Regions from separate parts of the Arthrobacter sp. CJ23 genome, predicted to be linked through region 2. Evidence: riboswitches for the same ligand, from Rfam matches in the RefSeq annotation. Region 2 holds a riboswitch; each other region holds the start of a gene.
The links. Region 2 has a riboswitch for cyclic di-AMP ahead of NVV90_RS01775 (NlpC/P60 family protein). Riboswitches for the same ligand answer to the same signal wherever they lie in the genome.

Region 1: another riboswitch for cyclic di-AMP. It lies ahead of NVV90_RS04345 (M23 family metallopeptidase); the one in region 2 lies ahead of NVV90_RS01775 (NlpC/P60 family protein).
Region 3: another riboswitch for cyclic di-AMP. It lies ahead of NVV90_RS03520 (hypothetical protein); the one in region 2 lies ahead of NVV90_RS01775 (NlpC/P60 family protein).

What each region holds. Positions count from the first base shown of each region.
Region 1 covers NZ_CP102950.1:945,342-953,008, reverse strand. Annotated here, with positions in the region: gene NVV90_RS04345 (M23 family metallopeptidase) at 37-864, opposite strand; cyclic di-AMP (ydaO/yuaA leader) riboswitch at 869-1,110, opposite strand; gene NVV90_RS04340 (metal-dependent transcriptional regulator) at 1,348-2,043, opposite strand; gene serC (phosphoserine transaminase) at 2,349-3,479, shown strand; gene NVV90_RS04330 (DUF3027 domain-containing protein) at 3,688-4,413, opposite strand; gene NVV90_RS04325 (cold-shock protein) at 4,421-4,804, opposite strand; gene NVV90_RS04320 (hypothetical protein) at 5,020-5,235, shown strand; gene NVV90_RS04315 (helicase-associated domain-containing protein) at 5,287-7,667, shown strand, end outside.
Region 2 covers NZ_CP102950.1:403,979-411,645, reverse strand. Annotated here, with positions in the region: gene NVV90_RS01785 (universal stress protein) at 1-636, opposite strand, end outside; gene NVV90_RS01780 (FAD-dependent monooxygenase) at 1,027-1,698, shown strand; gene NVV90_RS01775 (NlpC/P60 family protein) at 1,719-2,480, opposite strand; cyclic di-AMP (ydaO/yuaA leader) riboswitch at 2,484-2,669, opposite strand; gene NVV90_RS01770 (copper resistance protein CopC) at 2,805-3,452, opposite strand; gene NVV90_RS01765 (NCS2 family permease) at 3,568-5,010, shown strand; gene hutG (formimidoylglutamase) at 5,085-6,032, shown strand; tRNA gene NVV90_RS01755 (tRNA-Cys) at 6,161-6,231, shown strand; gene NVV90_RS01750 (NAD-glutamate dehydrogenase) at 6,394-7,667, shown strand, end outside.
Region 3 covers NZ_CP102950.1:763,846-771,512, forward strand. Annotated here, with positions in the region: gene NVV90_RS03505 (pyridoxal-dependent decarboxylase) at 1-725, shown strand, start outside; gene NVV90_RS03510 (gluconokinase) at 882-1,379, shown strand; gene NVV90_RS03515 (glycosyltransferase) at 1,416-2,237, opposite strand; gene NVV90_RS03520 (hypothetical protein) at 2,420-3,196, opposite strand; cyclic di-AMP (ydaO/yuaA leader) riboswitch at 3,202-3,358, opposite strand; gene NVV90_RS03525 (class I SAM-dependent methyltransferase) at 3,512-4,276, opposite strand; gene NVV90_RS03530 (HAMP domain-containing sensor histidine kinase) at 4,273-5,772, opposite strand; gene NVV90_RS03535 (response regulator transcription factor) at 5,783-6,523, opposite strand; gene NVV90_RS03540 (winged helix-turn-helix domain-containing protein) at 7,190-7,667, shown strand, end outside.

The DNA.
Region 1 (7,667 bases), 540 kb from region 2:
ACCGTTGCCAGCATCCGAGAGGCAACCCTCAAATCGTTACAGCCAACCCATGGGATCGACGACTTCGCCGTTGACCTGGACCTCGAAGTGGAGGTGGCAGCCGGTGGAGGCGCCGGTGGTGCCACTGAGGGCCACGACGTCGCCGCGGTTGACCGTCTGGCCCATCTGGACAGTGAAGGAGGACAGGTGGTTGTAGGTGGTCTCCAGGCCGTTGCCGTGGTCCACTACCACCCGGTTGCCGCCGCCATAGGGGTGCCAGCCAACAAACGTGACCTTGCCCGCCGCGGCCGCATGGACCTGGGTGCCGCACTGGGCCACGAAGTCCTGGCCGCGGTGGAAGTCGCCGGCGCCGCCAGTCAGCGGGCTGATGCGGTAGCCGAAGGGCGAAGCGGTGACCAGCGAGTCCAGGGGGCTGCCAAGGGTGCCCAGGGAGGAAGCACGCTGGATGGAACCTGCGGACTGTGCGCTGAGGAGCTGCTTGAGCTTGCCGTCCGGGTCTGCCTTGGTGGCGACCGCCGCGCGGCTGAAGTCGATCTTCGCCGTTGCCGCAGCGGAGACGGCGGGCTGGCTGCCCGCTGACATGGCCGACACGGCCTGGCCCGATTCGGAGGTGGCCATCACGGGGCCTGTGGCGGGCAACGCCACGGTCAGGGCCAGTCCGGTGGCAGCGAGAGCAACGCCGGCCTTCTGTCCTACGCCGCTGGCTGCCGCGAAGTCGGCCACCTGGCGCAGTGCGCCCTTGCGGCGGCGTACCTCGCGGTGCGGGTCGCGGGGGCGGTCCTGCGCCGAGACAACTCTGGCGGTCCGCACCTCAGCAACGGGATCCGGCGAGCGGCGGCGACCCCTGACGTTTTGCGTGCTCAAAAGTGTTTCCTCTCTGGATAGCCTGCGAAGTTAGCTGTCGGATTCGGGTCAGAGAGTTCAAAGACCCGGTCCGCACGAAGGACACACGGCACAGAGGTATCCCCGGAGGGACCTTCGTTGGTGGGCACTTCTGCTGCGGACTTCACCCCAAGGCTGCTTCTTTAGACAGCCGCTTGTGGTTCCTCCGCCTCTGCCAGTAGTGGGTGACACACCTGATCCGCTGGCAGAGCTCGGCTCCAGATCAGGTAACGCTTTGATATCGGCGCTAGTAGTCAACTATAGGTGATTAAGGTGCGCGGTAATAATTTCGTTATCTTTCGGCAGGCGGCGTCAGCACACCGTCCATAGCAGCTTTCGGGCAAAACCGCAGGTCACATGGCCTCGGCGCGCACATCGGACACCCCTGCAGGTGATGCATCACTGCCATGGGGCCACAGCGTCCGCGGCGGGTCAGCCCGCATGGCCAGCTGCCTGGCGGCCGGCCTAGCTGACGGTAACGAAGACGTGGGCCGCGACCTCGGGCGGCAGCTCCAGCGCGCCCTCGATGTCGGGCACGCGGACGGAGATGTACTCCCCCACGCGCTCCAGGGAGATCTTGGCGCCGGGGCGGATGCCGCCCTCGTCGAGCTGGACCAGAAGCTCGGGCTCCACCTGGATGGGCTCGGCAAGCCGGCTGACCACCACGCGGGAATCCGCCGCGTAGCCGTCCATGGCGTCGATCAGGTTGATGACGCCCTCGGAGAACAGTTTGCCCGCGCTTCCGCCCAGCGCCTCGAGGCCGGGAATCGGGTTCCCGTAGGGGGATTCGGTGGGGTGGCCCAGGAGTTCGTAGAGGCGGCGCTCCACGCGCTCGCTCATCACGTGTTCCCAGCGGCAGGCTTCGTCGTGGACGTAAGCCCAGTCCAGGCCGATCACATCAGCCAGGAGCCGCTCGGCAAGGCGGTGCTTGCGCATGACCTCGGTGGCGCGTTTGCGGCCCGTTTCGGTCAGCTCAAGGTGGCGGTCGTTGCTGACCACCACCAGGCCATCGCGTTCCATGCGGCCGATGGTCTGGGAGACGGTAGGGCCAGAGTGGCGCAGCCGTTCGGCAATGCGTGCACGCAGTGCCACGATGTTCTCTTCTTCAAGCTCCAAAATGGTCCGAAGATACATCTCAGTGGTATCGATCAGATCCGTCATCCAGCTCAGCTCCTCGAACGCAGTATTTGCGTAATTTCCACCGTACCGCGTCCCGGCGGTGGGCTTCGGTACTCAGCCCGGGCCCCTTGGACGCCAACCCCCAGCCTAGCTTATTTAGAATTAGTCTGGATAATTTCGCCGGGGTGCCTGACCACCCTGTGGACATCGGGTGTTCCACGTGGCGGACTATGACACCGCGGGTTCCTGCGCGCCCGCGACGTCAGGCAGAATTGGGGAGTCGAAGAGGCAGCCGATGCCACCTGCCGCGACCCATCTCGACCGATACTTCACCATTGGAGCCACACGTGAGCGACAACAGCATCACCATCCCCGCCGCACTGCTGCCCAAGGACGGCCGCTTCGGCGCTGGCCCGTCCAAGGTCCGCCCCGAGCAGATCGAAGCGCTGTCCGCCGCATCGGCAACCATCCTGGGCACCTCGCACCGCCAGGCGCCGGTCAAGAACCTCGTGGGCTCCGTCCGCGAAGGCCTCAGCCAGTTCTTCCGCGCCCCCGAAGGCTACGAAGTGGTCCTCGGCGTCGGCGGATCCACCGCTTTCTGGGACGTCGCCACCTTCGGCCTCGTGGAAAAGAAGGCCCAGCACCTGTCCTTCGGCGAGTTCGGCTCCAAGTTCGCTTCGGCCACCAACAAAGCTCCGTTCCTGGACGCCTCCTCCATCATCAAGTCCGAGCCCGGCACCCGCCCGGTTGCCCAGGCCGAGGCAGGCGTGGACGCCTACGCCTGGCCGCAGAACGAAACCTCCACCGGTGTGGCCGCCCCGGTCAAGCGGGTTGAAGGCGCCGACGCCGGTTCCCTGGTCCTGGTGGACGCCACCTCCGCGGCAGGCGGCCTGGACGTGGACGTTGCCGAGACCGATGTTTACTACTTCGCCCCGCAGAAAAACTTCGCGTCCGACGGCGGGCTGTGGATCGGCCTCTTCTCCCCCGCCGCGCTGGAACGCGCCGCCCGCGTCAAGGCAAGCGGCCGCTGGATCCCGGACTTCCTGGACCTCCAGACCGCCATCGACAACTCCAAGCTGAACCAGACCTACAACACCCCGTCGCTCTCCACCCTGGTGACCCTCGAAAACCAGGTCCAGTGGCTCAACAGCAACGGCGGACTGGACTTCGCCGCCGGACGCACCGCTGACTCCGCCGGCCGGATCTACTCCTGGGCCGAGGCCTCCGAGTACGCCACCCCGTTCGTGGCCAAGGCCGAGGACCGCTCCAACGTCATCGCCACCATCGACTTCGACGACTCCATCGACGCCGCCGCGATCGCCAAGGTGCTGCGCGCCAACGGCATCGTGGACACCGAGCCGTACCGCAAGCTGGGCCGCAACCAGCTGCGCATCGCCACGTTCGTGGCCATCGACCCGGACGATGTCTCGGCGCTGCTGGCCAGCATCGACTACGTGGTGGGCGAACTGCGCAAGTAGCGCTCTGCGCGGGCTTCCGCGGTCAGGGCTGGTCGGCGTCGTCCGGGTGCGAATCCCGGGCGGCGCCGTCGTCGTTAGCGCCTCCGGGGGGTGCTCCAGGGACTCAACGCGGAAGAAGCGCAGTCCGCCGGCCCGGCGGTCGAAGCGGAGCCGCAGCCACCGTGCCCGGATGATCCAGACGAGACCCACCCCGCACAGCCATCAACTGCTATTCGGCCGCGGCTGCGTCGTCGTCATCCTCGTCGAAGTCTTCTTCGTCGTCAGGGTCTTCGTCAGCGGAGTCTTCGTCGTCAGAGTCCTCGTCAAAGTCTTCGTCGTCAGGCTCGACGGCGGCAGCGCCGGCGTCGGGCCCTTCGCCATCCGCTGCTTCCGCGGCAATCTCTTCGACAGCTTCCCCTGCGGGCCCTTCGACCGACTCCTCGACCACGGGGGTCTCGTCTTCCGGGCGGACACGCTTCGCCCACGGAATCCATTCCGGGGCCAGGATGGAGTCCTCGGAGGGCAGCAGTCCGAGTTCGCTGACTGTGACAATCTTGGAGCGCGAATTGCGGGTCACCACGGCGTACCACTGCCAGCCGAGGTAGCCGCTGAGCCGCGACTCGAAGAGGTGCGTGACCACGCGGTCGCCTTCGGACTTGGCGGCAAGGTGCGCGCCGATCTCGCCGGGCCCGGCAATGGTGGCCACTGCCTCGCGGGCAGCGTCGACGGCGGCCGCCAGGAAGGCGTCCGGCTTTCCAACGCGCCACACGGGAACCCCGGCGCGGGGCTTGTCTGCACTGCTCTTCCCGGCACTGGCCTTGGCGGTGCTGGCCTTGCCGGCACCGGCCTTCCGCGCAGAGCCGGCCCCGGCGTCAGGAGCCTGTGCTGCTGCGGCGGGGGCAGTTGCTGCGGTGGCTGCGTCTGCCGGGGTGCTCTCTGCGGATTCCGAAGTCATGGCAGGCCTAAGCGTCCAGCTCGTCGGCAACCTTGCGCAGGGCCATCGCAATGGCCTTGCCCTTGTTGCCTTCGGGGTACTTGCCGGCGGACAGCGAGCCGGAGAGGTTGTCCAGCACGGTGACGAGGTCCTGCACCATGGGGGCCAGGTCCTTGGCGTTCACACGCTTGGCCTTGGCAACGGACGGCGTCTTCTCCAGGACCCGGACACCCAGGGCCTGGGCGCCGCGGCGGCCATCGGCCACGCCGAACTCCACGCGGGTGCCGGCCTTCAGTTCCGTTACTCCTGCGGGCAGGGACGTCTTGGGCAGGAATACTTCCTGGCCATCCTCGGCTGCGAGGAATCCGAATCCCTTGTCCTTGTCATACCACTTGACCTTGCCGGTAGGCACGTAATCAACCTTCTTCGTTCTTGCTTGGGAGACACGCCGGGCCGCCACCGCATCCGCAGGGTAGTGCGGGTACAAGGGTGGCAGCTCGGTCCGTGTTGGTCTGTTCCTTCAAGGTTATCCTGCCTTGCCCCGTAATCCCGCTTTGCGGCGCGGAAGCGGGGGCACGGGCACCCGGCGGCGGACGCCGGCGGGCCGCGGCTGTTAGCGTTTGAGGCATGACATCCACCGGCTACCGCCGCCCCCTCATGATCATTGCCGCCGTCGTCGCGGTGTTGTCGCTGGCGGCTGTTGCCGCCGTCATGGCGATTGCCTTCGGTGGCGGGGCGGCCCCCGTCTGGGTAACATCCACGGCCCTGTACGGACTGCCGCTCGCGTTCATCCTGATGATCGTGCTGATCCTGGATGATGTGCGGCGCCGGCGACGACAATAACGTCAGCCTGACAAAGGGCTTAGGGGACCGCGTGGCGGTAACGTTGGAGTGATGTCCCTTATACGCGCGCTCAGCAAGGAACTGGAGGCACGCAGCGACAACTCGCTGCGGGCCCTGTTTGCCGCCCGGCCGGACCTGATGTCGCCAATGGCGCCGGATTTCGCGGCCCTGGCCGCACGCGCAAGTGCCCGCGTCAGTGTGCAGCGGGCCCTGGAACGGCTCAACAAACCCGAGATGCAGGTCCTGGAAACGCTGCACCTGTGCACCAACACCGATACCGGGCACAGCGCCTCCGCTGCGGGACTGAAAAAGGTCATTGCCGGTGCCACGATCGCGGCCATCGAACCGATCCTGGCCAAGCTCCAGGAACTGGCGCTGGTCCACCGGGCCGAGCCGCCGGCCGGGGCCGCCGCCCACGGCACCACCCGGCAGCGCTTCTACTTGCCCGTGGGCAGCCTCAGGGACGTCATCGGCATCTATCCTGCAGGATTGGGCCGCAGCTACACCGAGCTGGTCCGGCTGCAGCCCGCGTTCGCCCAGCGCGTGGTCCATCTGGTGGCCGAACTCCACCAGAGCGGCGCTGGCATCCACGCCGCCAGCACCCCGATGGACGCGGCCCTGGCCTTGCAGCGCTGGACGTCCAGCCCCGAAAGCGTGCAGGAGATCCTGGCGCACGCCCCGGAGCGCACTAGGGGCCTGCTTGACAAGTTCGGCAGCTGGGCGATGGGCGCCGTTCCGCAGGCGCAGCGGCGTGCGTCCGTCGTCCACGAAAACGCCGACGTCGGACCGGTGGACTGGCTGCTGGCACGCGGCCTGCTGGTGCCCCTTGACGCCGCGCATGTCGAGCTTCCGCACAGCGTGGGGATTGCCCTGCGCGGGGGCGCCATCGTGGACCATTTCACCCTGGCCCCGCCCGTCCCCGAGCTCGGCAGCACCAGCGCTGCCCTGCGCCGGAACGCCGCGATGGGTGCCATTGCGGAAACCCTGCGGCTCACCGGTGAACTGCTGGCCGCCGTCCGTGAGCAGCCCCTGGCGACGCTGCGCAGCGGCGGCGTGGGTGTGCGCGAACTCAAGCGCCTCGCCGAGGCCATGCGCTACGGGATGCACGAGACGGCCGTTCTCCTGGAAATCTGTGCCCTGTCCGGGCTGCTCCGGCTCGACGTCGACACCTCCACCTGGGTGCAGCCGCCGTCGCTGGAATGGCTGGGCCTCCCCCGCCAGGAGCAGTGGCTGTGGCTCGTCAATGCCTGGCTTGCCAGTGAACGCGCGCCGTCGCTGGTGGGCCAGCCGCTCACTGGCCCGGCGTCCACCTCCGCGACGCACCACGGTACGGCCGGCACCACCATCAACGCCCTGTCCGCAGAGGCGCAGCGGCCCGATGCCCCTGTGGTCCGGCGTCGGATTCTGGAAATCCTGGACGAGCTGACGGTCGAGGCCGGCGCCGCCGACGGGCGGGCCCCGGTCCTGAACACCGCCGCCGTGATGGAACGGGCCGAATGGACCCAGCCCCGGATGTCCCGCCGGTTCAGTTCGCTGGTGCGCGGCATCCTGCAGGAGGCCGAACTGTTGGGGCTGATGGGCTCCGGCGCCTTCACCCAGCTGGGCTCGGCCCTCGCTGCCGGGCAGCCCGAGCAGGCCATGGAAATCCTCGGCGAGCATTTGCCGGCGGCTGTCAGCCATGTGCTGCTGCAGGCCGACCTGACGGCCGTGGCACCGGGCTACCTGGCGCCGGAAATCAGCGGGAAACTGCTGCTCATGGCCGACGCCGAGGGGCAGGGCCCGGCCACGATCTACCGCTTCTCCGGGGACTCAGTGCGGCGGGCGCTCGACGCCGGCCACGACGCCGAGTCCCTGCTCGCCTTCCTGCGCGAGCACTCCGCCACGGAGGTTCCGCAGCCGTTGGAATATCTGGTGCAGGACACGGCGTCCCGGCACGGGCGGCTGCGCGTGGCCAGCAGCGCCAGCTTCATTCAGAGCGACGACGAATCGGCCATCGCGGATCTCCTGAACGGGGACGGCACATCGGTCCTTGGCCTGGTCCGGATCGCGCCCACCGTCCTGACCTCAACCGCCAGCCCGCGCGAGGTGGCCCGGGTCCTGCGCGGACTCGGCCTCTCGCCCACCCTCCAAGAGTCGGAGGCCGCCGTCGTGCGCCTGAAGCGGACCACCGCACTGCCCGGCAGCGCCCGCCCGCTGTATGCGGCGCCGCGGACGGCGCCGCCTGACGACGACGTCGACGCCCAGATCGCGGTGCTGCGCCAGGAACGCCCTGCGGAAGCCACGGGCGAGGCGAGCGCGCAGCTTGGCCTGGAAACGCTGCACAAGGCCATCCGGCTCAAGCAGGCCGTGACCATGAACGTGGTGGACAGCCTGGGCAATTCCAACACCGAAACCGTGGTGCCGGTCTCCGTGTCCGGCGGCCGCGTCCGCGT
Region 2 (7,667 bases):
TTCCGCCTGCGCGGCGGCCTCCAGGACAGCCACGCGGGCCTGCTCGGAACCATCCACGCCGACGGCGACGACGTTCTCCACCGTCCGGGGGCCGTCCTTGGCGTGCTCTGCCTTGATATGCCTGTCATCGGTGCTTTCGCCTAGCCGGTCCGCGCAATACAGCGGGACGGTGACCGTGGGGCATTTGGAGTGTGCGGGCAAGGCACTGCTCACGGAGCCCAGGAGCCGGCCCACGAAGCCGCCCCGGCCGCGCGTACCGAAGACCAGCAGCTCGGCGGAACGGGAAAGTTCGAGCAGCACCCCGGCGGCGTCGCCGTTCTCCACGGAAGCATCGACGTCGACGCTGTAACCGGAGACCTTGTCCATGGCCTGTTTGACGATGGCCTCGGCGCCGTCGCGGATGACCGAATCGTCCACGGTGGCATAGCCGCCGTCCAGCCCTGACGCCGCGAAGATGGGCACCGAGTAGGCAGTCACGATGTGCAGGGGCAGCTGCCGGCGTTCGGCCTCACGGGCAGCCCAGACCAAGGCGCACTGGCCGTGTTCGGAACCGTCGACGCCCACCACGATGCCGCCGGGCGCAACGGCAGGATCGCCGTCCTGTGGTTCCTCTTCATGTTTGCCGTGCTGGTCCATGGGGCCCGCCTCCTCGCATTACTGCCTGATGTTGCGGCTATTCTGCCAGAGGCCTCGCCTGCGGACCGGATCGCTCCGGGGAATAGTGAAGGTTTGTCCTCCAATCCCCACTATTCTCGGTTGCCGGGGCCGAATCAAGACGGCTGCATGGTAAGTGGACAGGCCCTTTCGGGGATGGCCACGTGGACGGGTTTACGCTCCAGATGAACATCTGGAACCGCTGCGCGCGGAGGCTATCCAGCGCCGGAAAAGTTCTGTAGTGTTCGATGCACCGAATGGCCGGCAAGGGTGCTGCAGAGCACTCCCGGCCATTTGTTGCGGCCGTTTGGGGACCCGGACGCACTATTGAGTTGAGATGTCAGCACAACAGTCGAAGAAGGGTCCAAGCAAGTGCCAAACACGCCTGTCTCCGGCATGGAGCACACCACCACCGTAGTCATCGGAGCCGGCCTTTCCGGCCTGGCCGTGGCCAGCGAACTCAGCCGCTACGGCGTGGGGTCGATCGTGGTTGATGGCCTGGACGTCCTCGGCTCCGCAGCCGTCTCAACATCCACCGGTCTCCTGCCGCGCTGCGACATCGCGGACCCCGCCTCCATGCAGGAACGCAGCGAAATCATGCGGCACCTGCGGAACTACGCCGCCAGCCACAGCCTGGACGTGCGCAACAGCACCCGGGCCGTACGCCTGGACAGGATCAACGCCGTCCCCGGCCTGCTGGGTGCCGGCCTGGACAGCGCAGCCGCCTGCCCCACGGGCCAGTGGGCCGTCCACACCGTCCAGGGCGTACTGCTTGCGGACCACATCGTTGTCACCCGGTGCGGCCAGAGCCAGCTCCGCCGCATGCTCGCCGATCTGGGCATCGCCCTCGGCCAGAATTTCGTTGCGGCCATGCGGGCCATCGGCATGCACCTGGTGGGCGTAGGCGAGCTCATCACCCCCACGCCCAAGGAAGTCCTGCGGCAGGCCAAGGTGGTGGGCCAGGCGATCTCCGCGAAGGTGTACCCGGACAGCGTGCAGGCAGCCCTCACCGGCAGCTTCGCCGCCGTGCCGGCCCTGGCGTAGCAGGCGCGTAGCCCGGGCTGTTAGGCGCCGGCGCGGACGAAGGTGATGGGACCCGTGGCGGTGAGCCAGCTGATCGGGTGGATGCCCGTCTGGTTGCCGTTGATGCCGCCGCTGATGGCCTGGCCGTTGCCGATGTAGATGGCGACGTGGCCGGACTGGACGATCATGTCACCGGGCTGCGGGTCGCTGACCACGGTGCCGTAGTTCAGGAACTGCATGGGGCCCAGGTCGCCCACGTGGATGCCGGCCGAGCCCAGGGCCCGCTCCACCATGGCGGTGCAGTCCTGGAAGATGCCGATCTGGGCGTAGGCGGAGGCCACCATGGCGGCGTTGATGCTGCCGGCCGGAGCTGCCGCAACCGGGGCGGCCGCTGCTGCCGGTGCCGCGGCGGGCGCTGCAGCGGCAACGGTGGCCCGTGCCGGTGCTGCTGCCACGGGGGCTTCGACGACGGGGGCCGGCGCCTCAACCACGGGCGCCGCCTGGGCAACCACGGCGGGACGCTCGAAGGAAACGGTGGCCGTTGTGGCAGCCGCAACCGGCTTGGTGGCCTCTACGACTGCCTTCGGGGCAGCTACGGGGGTGCTGGACTCAAGCTGGGCGGGTGCCTCCGCTGCGTGGGCGGCGAGGCTGCCTGCGAGGACGAGGCCCGATGCGGCCACGATCACGGCGGCCTGGCGGCCTGCGCCTGCAGCGCTGCCGGCTACTGCCTTGGAGATGGAAACAAGGGGATTGGAGCGAACATTGGACGCGCTCCGGCGCGCAAGAAAATGGCGTGAAGACATGAAAGAGCCTCTCCCAATGCCTGCGAGGTTAGCTGTCGGATTCGGATGGGAGTCACCCGGCCGCAGCCCCGCTGTCAGCGTGGCGTGCGGCTTCACCCCAAGACCGCTCGAAAGCGGTCCAAAATGGGTTCCCCGTCTCTGCCGGTAAGTGTTTTGCGAACGGATCCCGGTCTGCGGCAGAGCTAGGCAATCAGCCGGGAACGCCTGTCGAAGACAACAGGCACGCCCTTAACGGTACGCGAGAGGCGGCCGGAAGTCACATTTGAGTAACAAGGCGAGTCGATTCGGCGTGTCGCAGTGACCGAATCGAGACATCTTCTGCCGTTACTCGGCCGGGGCGTTGCCCCCGTTTTCGCCGTCGGAGTCGCCGCCGCGGGCCAGCTTGCGGCGCGCCGTGACACCCAGGAACACCAGCAGGCCGGCGGCCACCACGGCGAAGCCCACGATGCTCCAGGGGAAGGGCTGCGAGGCGTCCGGGACGGTACCCGGTGCCGGGGTGGAGCCCGGCGCTGCAGTGCCCGCCGTCGGGACGCTGGCTGAGGGAGCCGAAGCGGAAGGCGAGCTGCCCGCAGTGGCGGTTCCCGGCGTCGTGCCCCCCGCGGAGGCGGTGAAGCTGAAGCTTCCCTCGATGGGGTGCGAATCGGAGCTGACCACACGCCACACCACGGTGAACGTGCCGGCCGGGGCACCGGGCCGCAGCTTCTGGGTCACCACGTTGTCCACGATCTCGACGGCGCCGTCCGCCCAGTTTTCGCCGCCGGCGTTGACCGCGATGCCCGAGCCGATGGCCAGCGGCTTGTTGCTGAAGGTGATGGAGACCGACGCCGGGACAGCAGCCACGGTGGTACCGTTCGCCGGAGCGGTGGACTCGGCGACGTCGTGGGCCGATGCCGGGGCCGCGGAAAACAGCACTGCCGCGGCGAAGGTGAGAGCGGCGACAACGGCGGCCAGAAGCGGGCGGATGGTACGCATGGGGTGGTGACTCCTAGTGTTGGCTTCCTTACAGACTAGGCGAATGTCCCGGCCGGCCGATCCGGGCGGGCATAGGATTTGAGAGCAAACTCCCCCAATCCCCCGGAGACAATCCATGCTTAAGCAGGGTTCCGCCCTCGACCGCTACTTCAAGATCTCGGAACGCGGCTCCACCTATTCGCGGGAAATCCGCGGCGGTTTCGCCACGTTCTTTGCCATGAGCTACATCGTGGTCCTGAACCCGCTGATCCTCTCCGGGGCCGACTCCAGCGGCGCGTCGCTCGGTTTCACGGCCGTTGCCGCCACCACGGCCTTCGTGGCCGGCATCCTCACCATCCTCATGGGTGCCTGGGCCAAGCACCCGTTCGCGGTTGCCACCGGGCTGGGCGTCAACGCCTTCGTGGCCGTCACGGTGGCCTCGCACCCGGGGCTGACCTGGCCGGACATGATGGGCCTGGTGATGCTCTCCGGGTTGACCATGCTCATCCTGGTGCTCACCGGCTTCCGCACCGCCGTGTTCAAGGCCGTGCCGGAGGCGCTCAAGACGGCGATCGTGGTGGGCATCGGCCTGTTCATCGCGCTGATCGGCCTGGTCAACGCCGGCTTCGTGCGCCGCATCCCGGACGCCGCCGGCACCACGGTGCCCCTGGGCCTGGGCGTGGACGGCAAGCTGCTTGGCTGGCCCACCCTGGTGTTCGCGGTGGGCCTGGTCCTGACCATCGCCCTGGTGGTCCGGAAGGTCCGCGGCGCCATCCTGATCGGCATCGTGGCCTCCACCGCGCTGGCCGCCATCCTTGAATTCACCCTGCACATCGGCCCCAGCTTCGACGGCACCACCGCCAACCCGCGCGGCTGGTCCCTCGTGGCACCCACCCTCTCGGAGTGGGGCGCCCCGGACCTGTCCCTGATCGGCAAGGCCAACCCCTTCGGCGCCTTCGAGCACCTCGGCTTCGTGGCCGCGACCCTCCTGGCCTTCGTGATCCTGCTGAGCATCTTCTTCGACGCCATGGGCACCATGGTGGGCCTGGCCAACGAGGCCGGCACCGTGGACGAACACGGCAACATCCCCAACGTGGACCGCGTCCTCCAGGTGGATGCCCTCGGCGCGATCGTGGGCGGCGGCACCTCCGTCTCTTCCAACCAGATCTTCGTGGAGTCCGGCGCGGGCATCGGTGAAGGCGCCCGGACCGGCCTCGCGTCGATCGTCACCGGCCTGCTGTTCATCGTGGCCATGTTCTTCACCCCGCTCATCAACCTGGTCCCGTTCGAGGCCGTGGCCCCCGCCCTGGTGGTGGTCGGCTTCATGATGGTCTCCCAGGTGGGCAAGATCGACTGGCAGGACTGGGGCGTCGGCATCCCGGCGTTCCTCACCATCGCCCTCATGCCGTTCACGTACTCGATCGCGAACGGCCTGGGCGCCGGCTTCATCTCCTACGTCCTGATCCGCTCCTTCCAGGGCCGCACCCGCGAGGTGCACCCGCTGATGTGGGCCGTGGCCGCGGCGTTCCTGCTGTTCTTCGGCATCGGCACCGTAGAGGAAATCCTGGGCATCAAGTAGGTGAGTCCGGAGTTCCAGACACTCGCGGCGCTGGACAGGTAGTTTTCATGTCCAGGTTCGGGTGTGCTTGAAGCATGGAAACCAGCGTGCTCACCGTAGATGTCACCCCCACGCCGTGGACCGGCCGTTTCGACGGCGACGGCGACGCCCACCGCCGCTGGTGGCAGGCCATTGCGCCGCACACTTCCGCAGTGGCCGCCGCGGCCTTGCGGCCCGCCGTCGTGCTGGGTTTCTGCAGCGACGCCGGCGTCCTCCGCAACCAGGGCCGTGTGGGTGCCGCTGCGGCTCCTGCCGCTATTCGTGCCGCGCTGGGACCGCTGGCTTACCACCTGGACCGTGACGTGTTCGACGCCGGTGACGTGGTTGTGGAGGACGACTCGCTGGAGGCTGGCCAAGAGCGTGCCGGACGCGCCATTTCGGGACTGCTCGACGCCGGTAGCCTCACCGTGGTGCTCGGCGGCGGCCACGAGACCGCGTTTGCCAGCTACCTTGGCGTTGCCGGTTCCGAGACGGTGCGGGGGAAGCGGCTGGGTGTGCTGAACCTGGACGCGCACTTCGACCTGCGCGACGAGCCAGTGCCCAGCTCCGGCACCCCGTTCCTCCAGATGGCCCACGCGGAAGCCGCCGCGGGACGCGGACTGAACTACGCCGTCGTCGGAATCTCCGAACCGAACAACACCCGCACGCTCTTCGACACCGCGGACCGGCTCGGCGTGAAATACCTGCTGGACGAGGATTGCTCGCCGGAATCCGTTGAGGCCTTCGTGGCGGATTTCCTGGCGGGTGTGGACGTCCTGTACCTGACGATCGACCTGGACGTGCTGCCGGCGTCCGTGGCGCCTGGCGTCAGCGCACCCGCTGCGTACGGCGTGCCCCTTCCCGTCATCAGCGCCGTGTGCCGGCAGGTGGCCGCGAGCGGGAAGCTGCTGCACCTGGACGTGGCCGAGCTGAACCCCGAGTTCGACATCGACGCCCGCACGGCCAAGGTGGCGGCCCGGCTTGTGAACACGCTGCTGGCGTAGCTGGCGCAGATTGACGCCGCGCCTCCGCGGCGTCACGACAGGCAACCCTGCGCAACGCTGCTCAATCTTGGGCAACCCGGCGCAACCATTCTTGGAGCGGGCTCGGCGGCCTGCCTACTCTCATTGCACGTGGTGTACCCGAGAGGCCAGGGAGCTGCCTGCAAAGCAGCGCACGCGGGTTCGAATCCCGCCACCACGTCTGAAGGGAGCCATGGCTCCCGGGCACGCGGAGACGCCGCCGCCCACGCGGTGCACTGAAGGAGTGGACTGCCTGCCCTGGGCCAGCCATCATGAAAGCAGGCGCAAGGATTCGCCGACCGCAACAGCACGGCCGCTCCTTGCGTGGCGGAGGCGCAGCGACATGTCACCAAGGATCGAGCCCGCGGACCACGCCCAGGGCGGCGGATCCATCCGAACGGCGGAAGGATTCCTGACCGACTACTACGAGCACGTGGCCGATGACGATATCCGCAACTACACGGCGGATACGCTCCTGGAACGGGCACGGTACCACCGATCGTTGGCGGAACGGCGGACTCCCGGCCAGGCCGTGATCGGCATACTGAACGAGGCCGATGCCAGCCTCGTGGCGATCGTCACCGACGACATGCCCTATCTGGTCCCGTCCGTCACCGCGGAAATCGCCAGGGACAACGCCGCCATCCGCCTCCTGGTCCATCCCACGTTCAGCGTCAGCCGGGACCCCATAACCCACGCACTCACGGACGTCCGCCGCGGACCGCTGCGGACGGGACTGCCGTCCGGCGTCGACGTTCATGCGCAAGCCGCGCCTTCCGTGTCTTCCGCCCCCATGCACCAGCACGACGGCGGACCGCTCACCGAGGCTTGGATCGCCGTCGAGATTTCCCGGCTTCCGGACGAGGCGAGCGCAGAGCGCCTCATTGAGCGGCTGCAGACCGTCCTGGGCGATGTCCGGGCCGCGGCGGAGGACACCGCCGCCATTCACGAGGAACTGGCGGGCGAGGTCCGTGGCTTGGACGAGCTCTCGCGGACAGTCCCCGCAGCGCGGGAGGTCCAGGAGTTGCTGCGCTGGCTGGACGACGGGAATTTCGTGTTCCTGGGATACCGCGGCCGGCACGGACTAGGGCTGCTCCGGGGTACGGCGGACGCTTCGCACCACGGACCCGCCACGGCCTCGGCCACCGCTTCGAAACCTTCCATGGGGACGGGAACAGCCCCGGCGCTGACCTTGACCAAGTCGAGTCTGCGTTCGACGGTGCTGCGCCGGGCCTACCTCGACGAAATCAGCCTGGCCACGGTCAACCGTGACGGCACGCGCGGCGGCGAACGCACTTTCGTTGGCCTCTTTGCTCCCAGCTCTGCCTCCCGTTCGGCCCTCCAGATCCCCGTCATCCGGGACACCGTGGATGAAGTGCTGCGGACCTTCGGCTACTCGCCCACCTCGCACCAGGGCAAGGAGCTCCTGGCCGTGGTGGAGGCCTATCCCCGCGACGAGCTGTTCCACATTGATGCGGGCCAGCTGGCCGGGCACGCGCGCGACATCCTGCGCCTGCAGGAGCGGCACAGCACGCGGCTGTTCCTCCGGCCGGATTCGCACGGCCGGTTCATGACGGCCCTGGTCTTCCTGCCGCGCCACCGCTACAGCACGGCCGT
Region 3 (7,667 bases), 360 kb from region 2:
ACCAGCAGCCCGGGGCATCCCTGGTGTGCTTGCAGGCGGGAAACCTGCATTCAGGGGCGTTTGATCCTATGGCCGAAGCCGTCGCCGTGGCCCACGATCGCGGTGCCTGGGTGCATGTGGATGGCGCCTTCGGCTTGTGGGCAGCGGTGAGTCCGGAGCTCGGCAAGCATCTGGCAGGAGTGGAGACAGCGGACTCCTGGGCGACGGATGCCCACAAGACCCTCAACGTTCCCTACGACTGTGGGTTGGCGATCGTTTCACGCCCGGATGCCGTGAGGCGGGCATTCAGCGTCCACACCAGCTACTTGATCGCCACCGAGGCCGGGCCCGGAGACCCGTTCGAGAAAGTCCCCGAAATGTCCCGCCGCGCCCGCGGCATCCCGGTCTGGGCTGCCCTCCGGCAGCTGGGACGTTCGGGAACCATCGCCATGGTTGAAGGGCTGGCCCGCAACGCCCGCGCGTTGGCAGAGGGGCTGTCCGGCATTCCAGGGGTGGAGATCCTCAACGACGTCGTCTTCACCCAGGTCTCCGTCAGCTTTGGCAGCGATGAGCGCACGCGGCGCATCACCCAGCGGCTCATGGCGGGAGGCGCGGTGTGGATGTCTGGATCCGAATGGCGGGGGCGGGACATCCTGCGGATCTCGGTGAGCAACTGGTCCACGGACGCCGCCGACGTCGCGCAATCCGTGGAGGCCGTCCGGAGGGCGGCCGAGGCGGAGCCGTAAGCGCGGGAGCGGCCGGCCGGCCATAAGGGACGCTTATCCGTCCACGCAATTTAGGTCTTATCCATGCTTGGCCCTGGCTGCCTAGGCTCGAAGGAAATGTGGCTTCGGCGCCTGCGGGCGCGGCCTGCGGCGCAACAAGCAAGGACAAGAACGAAAATGGACAACAAACTCCCGCCACTCGTAGTCATGGGCGTCTCGGGCTGCGGCAAGTCCACCATCGGAGGGATGCTCGGCGAACGGCTGGGCATCCCGTTTGCCGACGGGGACGACTACCATCCGACCGCGAACAAGGCGAAGATGGCGAACGGCATCCCCCTTGAGGACGAGGACAGACTGCCTTGGCTCGCCGAAATCGGGCGGGCCCTCGCTGACGGATCGGCCATCATCGCGTGTTCTGCCTTGAAGCGCCGGTACCGGGACCTTCTCCGCAGCTACGCGCCCGGCCTGGTATTCGTTTACCTCTCGGGTGACCCCGCGGTTCTTTCCGAGCGGATCAACGGACGTAGCCACGAATACATGCCCAGCAGCCTCCTGCAGTCCCAACTGGCGACGCTCGAAGCCCCCGAATCCGACGAAGCCTTCATCGCCGTGGACATCAGCGCGGAGCCGGACGTCATCGTTGATCAGCTCGTCGTAAGACTGGCAGGCAACTGAGTCCGCGTCCGCCCGCTGCGGAAGCTAAACCGGAAGCTAAGCGGGGCGGAGCGGGCCGCGGGCCAGTGCCGCGCGGAGCTCCGGGACGGGAATGCGGCCGGTGAGCAGATCCCGGGTGAGCCGCACCATGCCGCGCAGGTCCGCCACAGCGGTGCGGACGACGTCGACGTCGGAGTCGTCCGTCCAGTCGACCGGAACCTCGTGCAGCCGCAGGCCGCAGCGCTCGGCCAGCACCAGCAGTTCCGTGTCGAAGAACCACGCGTTGTCCACGGTGTGCGGCAGAATGCAGCGGGCGACGTCGCCGCGAATTGCCTTGAAGGTGCACTGGGCATCGGAGAATCGGGCGCCCATGAGCAAGCTCAAGAGCAGCTTGTAGCTGCGGGAGATGAGCTTGTTCTTGCGGCTGCGGACCACGCGGGAACTGCGGGCCAGCCGCGTGCCGATGGCCACCTCCGAATGGCCGGAGAGCAGTGGTGCCACCAAAGGCGCCAGCGCGGCGAGGTCCGTGGACAGTGCCACGTCCAGGTAGGCCAGGACAGGCGAGGGGGAGGCGAACCAGACCCGGCGCAGCGCGTTGCCGCGGCCCGTTTCCTCGAAGCGCACCACGGAGACTTCAGGGAGTTCCCGTGCCAGGCGTTCGGCAACCGTCAAGGTGCGGTCCGTGCTGGCGATGTCCGCCACGGTGATGCGGAAGCTGTGCGGGAAGGTGCCGAGCAGGTGCCCGTGGAGCTGCCGCAGGCACGCCTCAAGACGGTTCGCATCATTGCACACGGGAATGATGACATCCAGGACGGGCACCACGGAGCGGGTGTCCACGGGTGCAGGCACCGTGCGCGGGGCGTGGTCTGTGATAGTCATGAATCCAGCGTGACGCCGCCAGATTAGCGGGATTTAGGCGCAAGCTGTGCCGTGACTGTGGATCTGCGCCGGGGCCTGTGTCGGTGTGCCGGCGCCTGCCGGATCAACCGGGCCGGGACATGCAGGAAGGCCCGTTCCCCCAGCGAACGGGCCTTCCAAAGTCAGTGCGCAGCGGGCCCGGCCTAGTACCAGTTGTTGGCGTAGTGGAAGCTCAGCGCGGCTGCGGGGGAGCCATAGCGCTCCTTGATGTAGTCCAGGCCCCACTTGATCTGGGTCTTGTAGTTGGTTTCCCAGTCGGCGCCGGCGGAAGCCATCTTGGACGCGGGCAGGGACTGCACGATGCCGTAGGCGCCGCTGGAAGCGTTCGTGGCCGTGGTGCGCCAGTTGGATTCCTTTTCCCAGAGGATGTTCAGGGCGGACATCTGGTCCTGGCCCCAGCCGTAGGATGCCAGCTGGCTGGCGGCGTAGGCCTTGGCGGCTGCGGGGTCATCGACGGCGACCGGAACGGCGGCCTCGGCTGCTGCTGCGGCAGCCGCGGCAGCAGCGGCGTCGGCGGCCTGCTTCGCGGCGGCGTCGGCCGCTGCCTTCTCGGCGGCAGCCTTGTCAGCTGCGGCTTTGTCCGCCGCGGCCTTCGCTGCTGCTGACTTGTCGGCTGCTGCCTTCTCGGCGGCAGCCTTCTTGAGGATGGCCATTTCGGTGTCGAGGCCCGAGACGTTCGCCTGCGCGGTTGCCTGGGTTGCCGAGACGCGGCTGATCTCCGGGGCCTTGAAGGCTGCATCGGCGGCCTGGCCGACGGATGCGGCGCCCAGCAGGGCGGCCACGACGCCTGCCACCACGGACATGCGCTGGGTCTTGCCGCCGCGGGCGGCGTTCTTCAGAACGGCCTGGGACTTGCTCAGAGGGGCGGCGTTTTCGCCGCGGTGGCGCGCTTCAGGGCGCGACTGATCCTTGGAAGACATGGGTGTATACCTCTCGGCGCCTGCGGAGTTAGCTGTCGGATTCGGATGAGGTCATCCGGCCGCACGCGTGGCGTTGCGGCTTCACCCCTAGGGCCTGTATGGAAGCAATGGCCCGGAGACTCTGGGTCCCCCGTCTCTGCCTTGAAGTAGCGGAATCCGGGCAGTGGCAGAGCTCGGCGGCTGCCCGGAGGTGCGCCGGAACGGTCGGCTCACCCATTCGACGGTACAGGAGCCTTCCTCTTAAGTCACATTTAGGTAACGGAGATCACGACGGCGGTGCGTCGCCTTGCGCAATCCGTTGCCGAACGTCGCCCATCACCGATCCGTCGCCCGGCGCTGCAAGCGGTAGCAGTCCGTGACGTGGGGGAAAGCGAGGAGCCCTGTGTGGGGCGAAGCAGCCTTGGCGCCCAATAGCCTGACTTCCGCAAGGATGGCCTGCCGCTCAGGCCGTTGGGAGACGAACGTCCAGGAACTGGCGAGCTGCACCAGTTGATCCACATTCAGCTCGTAGTCGAACGGGAATCGCCGGCGTTCAAAGCCTCCACGGCCGGCAAATGCCGAAGGAACAGAAGCAGTCTGATCCCTTGCGGCACCGCCGGGTTCCACGATTGCGGCCAGGTCCCGTACCCAGGCCTTGGATCGGTCCCAAGTGTGCCACGCCAGGCCGACCATGCCTCCGGGAACCAGGACCCTGTCGCATTCGGCGACGGCTGACGCCGGGTCCACCCAATGCCAGGCCTGAAGACAGACGACGGCGTCAAAGGTGCGGTCGTCCAAAGGCAAACGTTCGGCCGAGCCGAGGCGTGCCGTGATGCGGCCGGCGATGTCGGGTGGAAGCCCAAGACTCGCTGCTTCAAGCACAGAAAGCATGTCCTCCGCGGTATCCATGGCAGTTACGGTGTGGCCCAGGGCCGCGATCGTCCGGCTTCCCAGCCCTGTCCCAGCGCCGAGGTCCAGGACGGAAAGGCGCTCTCCGGGCGCGGGCGAGCCCAGCAGCCAGGAAACGACGTCCTGTCTCCACGGAGGACGGACCTCGTCGTGGAGCAGGGCTCTGCTGCCCTGCCCCGTCCGTCGACTCATTGGCGCGGACCGCCGTCGGCCTTTGCCACCGGCAGCCTGAGCGCGAACTCTGTCCGGCCCGGCCGGGACGTCACTTCTACGCTGCCGCCATGGGCGTGCACGATCGACTCCACGATCGACAGGCCCAGCCCGGACGTCCCCTCGGAACCCGACCTCGCGGCGTCGGCGCGGGCGAAGCGGGAGAAGATCCGGCCCTGGAACTCCGCCGGAATGCCGGGCCCGTTGTCCGTCACGGTGACCACGGCGCTGCCGTCGGCCGAGAGCATGACGCCGGTGACCACCGTGGTGCCGGCCTCGGTGTGCTTGCGTGCGTTGGACAGCAGGTTCGCCAGGACCTGGTGCAGCTGCTTGGCGTCGCCGCGGACGGTCACGGGCTCGTCCGGGAGGTTGAGCTGCCACACATGCTCCGGGGCCATGACTTTCTCGTCGCTGACGGTCTCGATGACCAGCTGTGTGAGGTCCACCTCCGCCAGCTTGAGCGGCTGCCCCTCGTCCAGGCGGGCCAGCAGCAGCAGGTCCTCCACCAGGGCGGTCATGCGCTCGGACTGGCTCTGGACGCGTGCCAGCGACTTCCGTCCGTCATCGGTGAACGTCTCCGTCATGCGCAGCAACTCGGTGTAGCCGCGGATGGCAGTCAGCGGGGTGCGCAACTCGTGGGAGGCATCGGCGACGAACTGGCGCACCTTCGTCTCGCTTTGCTGCCGGGCCTCGAGCGCGTTGGAGACGTTGTTGAGCATCAGGTTCAGGGCATGGCCCACGCTGCCGACCTCCGTGCCCGGGTGGGCCGCCTTCGCCGGAACGCGCACCGCGAGTGCCACCTCACCGGCGTCGAGCGGCAAGCGGGACACCTTGGTGGCCACCTCGGACAGCTGTTCCAGCGGCCGCATGGTCCGCCGGATGATGACGGTCCCGGCGAGCCCGATCAGCACCAGCCCGCCCAGGGAAACGAACACCATGGTCCAGACCAGCGAGGCCTCGGTGCTTTGTTTGTCGGCCAGCGGCAGCCCGGTCACAATGACGTCGCCGTACGGGGTTTCGGTGGCCACCAGGCGGTAGTCGCCGTTGGACAGCGTCCGGTCCGCCGGCCGGTTGTCGCGCGGGAGCTCGAGCAGGACCTGCTTGTCCTCGGCGGAGAGCGTGGCCCGGGTGCCGTCCGAGTCGATGAACCCTGCACTGCTGACGGCGGAACCGAGGATCCGGGCGCTGAGCGTGCCCACACCCTGGCCTTTCGCGTCCAGGGGGTCTGGCCGGCCTGTGGGATTGCCCGACGGCGGCCTGCCGAAGGCCGTGGAGAGTCTCGATTGCTGCGACAACCGGTCGTCGAGTTGGCGCGTGAGGAACGAATCCATCGAGGCATAGCTGAAGAGGCCGATGGCCCCGCAGATCGCCACGAGCAGGGCCATGGCCACAAGCACCAGACGCGTGCGCAGGTGCCAGGTGGACGGGTTCAGCCAGCGCGGGCCATCAGGGCGGGGCACGCCGGAGAGTGTGGACATGCGGCCCGGCCTAGTCGGCGGGCTTGATGACGTAGCCGGCGCCGCGCACGGTGTGGATCATGGGCGGGTGGTTGGCTTCGATCTTCTTGCGCAGGTAGGAGATGTAGAGCTCCACGATGTTGGCCTGCCCGCCGAAGTCGTAGTCCCACACGCGGTCCAGGATCTGGGCCTTGCTGACCACGCGCTTGGGGTTTTCCATGAGGTAGCGCAGCAGCTCGAACTGGGTGGCCGTCAGCGGGATGTCCTCGCCGCCACGCGTGACCTCGCGGGTGTCCACGTTCAGGGTCAGGTCGCCCACCACCAACTCGGCCGTGTCCATCGCGGCCACGCCGGAGCGCTGGACCAGGCGGTGCAGGCGCAGCAGGACTTCCTCCATGCTGAACGGCTTGGTCACGTAGTCGTCCCCTCCGGCGGCCAGGCCTGTGATGCGGTCCTGCACGTCGTCCTTTGCGGTGAGGAACAGCGCAGGCACCTCCGGCGCAAAGGCGCGGATCCTGCCCAGCAGCTCCACGCCGTCGAACCCTGGCAGCATCACGTCCAGCACCAGCACGTCGGGGCGGAAGTCCTTGGCGAGCTTGACGGCGGCGGGGCCGTCGCCGGCCACGGCCACGGACCAGCCGGCCATGCGCAGGCCCATGCTCATGAGCTCGGCAAGGCTGGGTTCGTCATCCACCACCAGGGCGCGGATGGGGGAGCCGTCCGGGTGGGTCAGCTGGGGAAGGTTGTTGGTCACGGAGTGCGAGGATGCCATGGGACAACTCTCCGATCTGCCGGTTAACCGGTGCTTTGCCGAAACTGTGAGTGCGCTGTGAGTTCCAGCCTAGCCACGCGGAGGGGCCGCGCCGAGGGGCCAGCCTGCTCAAACCCCCCGCCCCGGTCCCACTTCTACGCCTTGTAGCAGAAATTTGCCGCCAAACCTTACCCGATCCGGGCTTGAGATTAGGCAGCATCTGTTTCAGATTTTGGGATTCGAGATTAAAGCAAAGCTTCGAACCGGATGGGCCATCATGCTGTATGAGGCGAAGAATGTTCATCTCATGGCCCAAATTGGCCCCATTTGCCGAACTCCATCCGGTCATCGTTCGTCACGATCAAATTGTGATCTGCAGCACAATAGTGCTGAACGTCTCAGAATGTGGACGTTTTGGCCTATTGTTACTTGCAAGTTGCCATTGTTACGTTGCACACTTCCAATGTGAACAAGAACTCAACAGCACCTGCAGCCGCAGAAGTCAGGCCCAGCGCACCCGCCGGTGACCAGATGTGCCGTTGTCGAATGCAAGCCTAACTTTCCACCCCAAAAAGTTTCAGGCATTCGCCCCTAGCCCGCCGTTGGGCGCCCATCCCCAAACTCATTGCGGGGACAACCAGCATTCGAAGCCGCGATGACGGCTATTCACTTTGAGGTAAGCAATCCATGTCAGTTGCATCCGGATACGTCCACATCTCCGTTCGAAACGCCAACAAGGCCGCCTCCAACGCAGGGCTCCGTCCCGGCTTCGGCAACCGCCCGGCGTACGCCCAGCCGAGCCAGGCCAACGGCCAGCAGGCGCCCGGCTATGTTCCCCAGGGCTACAACCCCAACTCGTACGGCCAGTTGCGTGCCGTGCCGGCGAACGAGGCCGCACCGATGACGGCTCCCACGCCCGTCGTGGCCCCGGCCGACCGTGCCCTTCGCCCCGTGCCCAACGAAAACGTGGCCCGTGGTTTTGTCCTCTACATGGGCATTGACGAGGAAACCGCGGCGGCTGCCGGCACCTCGATCGCCAAGCTCGCCCAGGAGATCCGCGCCTACGCCCAGTCGCTCGTGACGGGTGCCGAGAGCTATGCCGCCGTCGCCGTCGCGCCGGCCGGAGCGCCCGGTTCCGCGCTCGACGTCGTCCGTTCCACCTTCG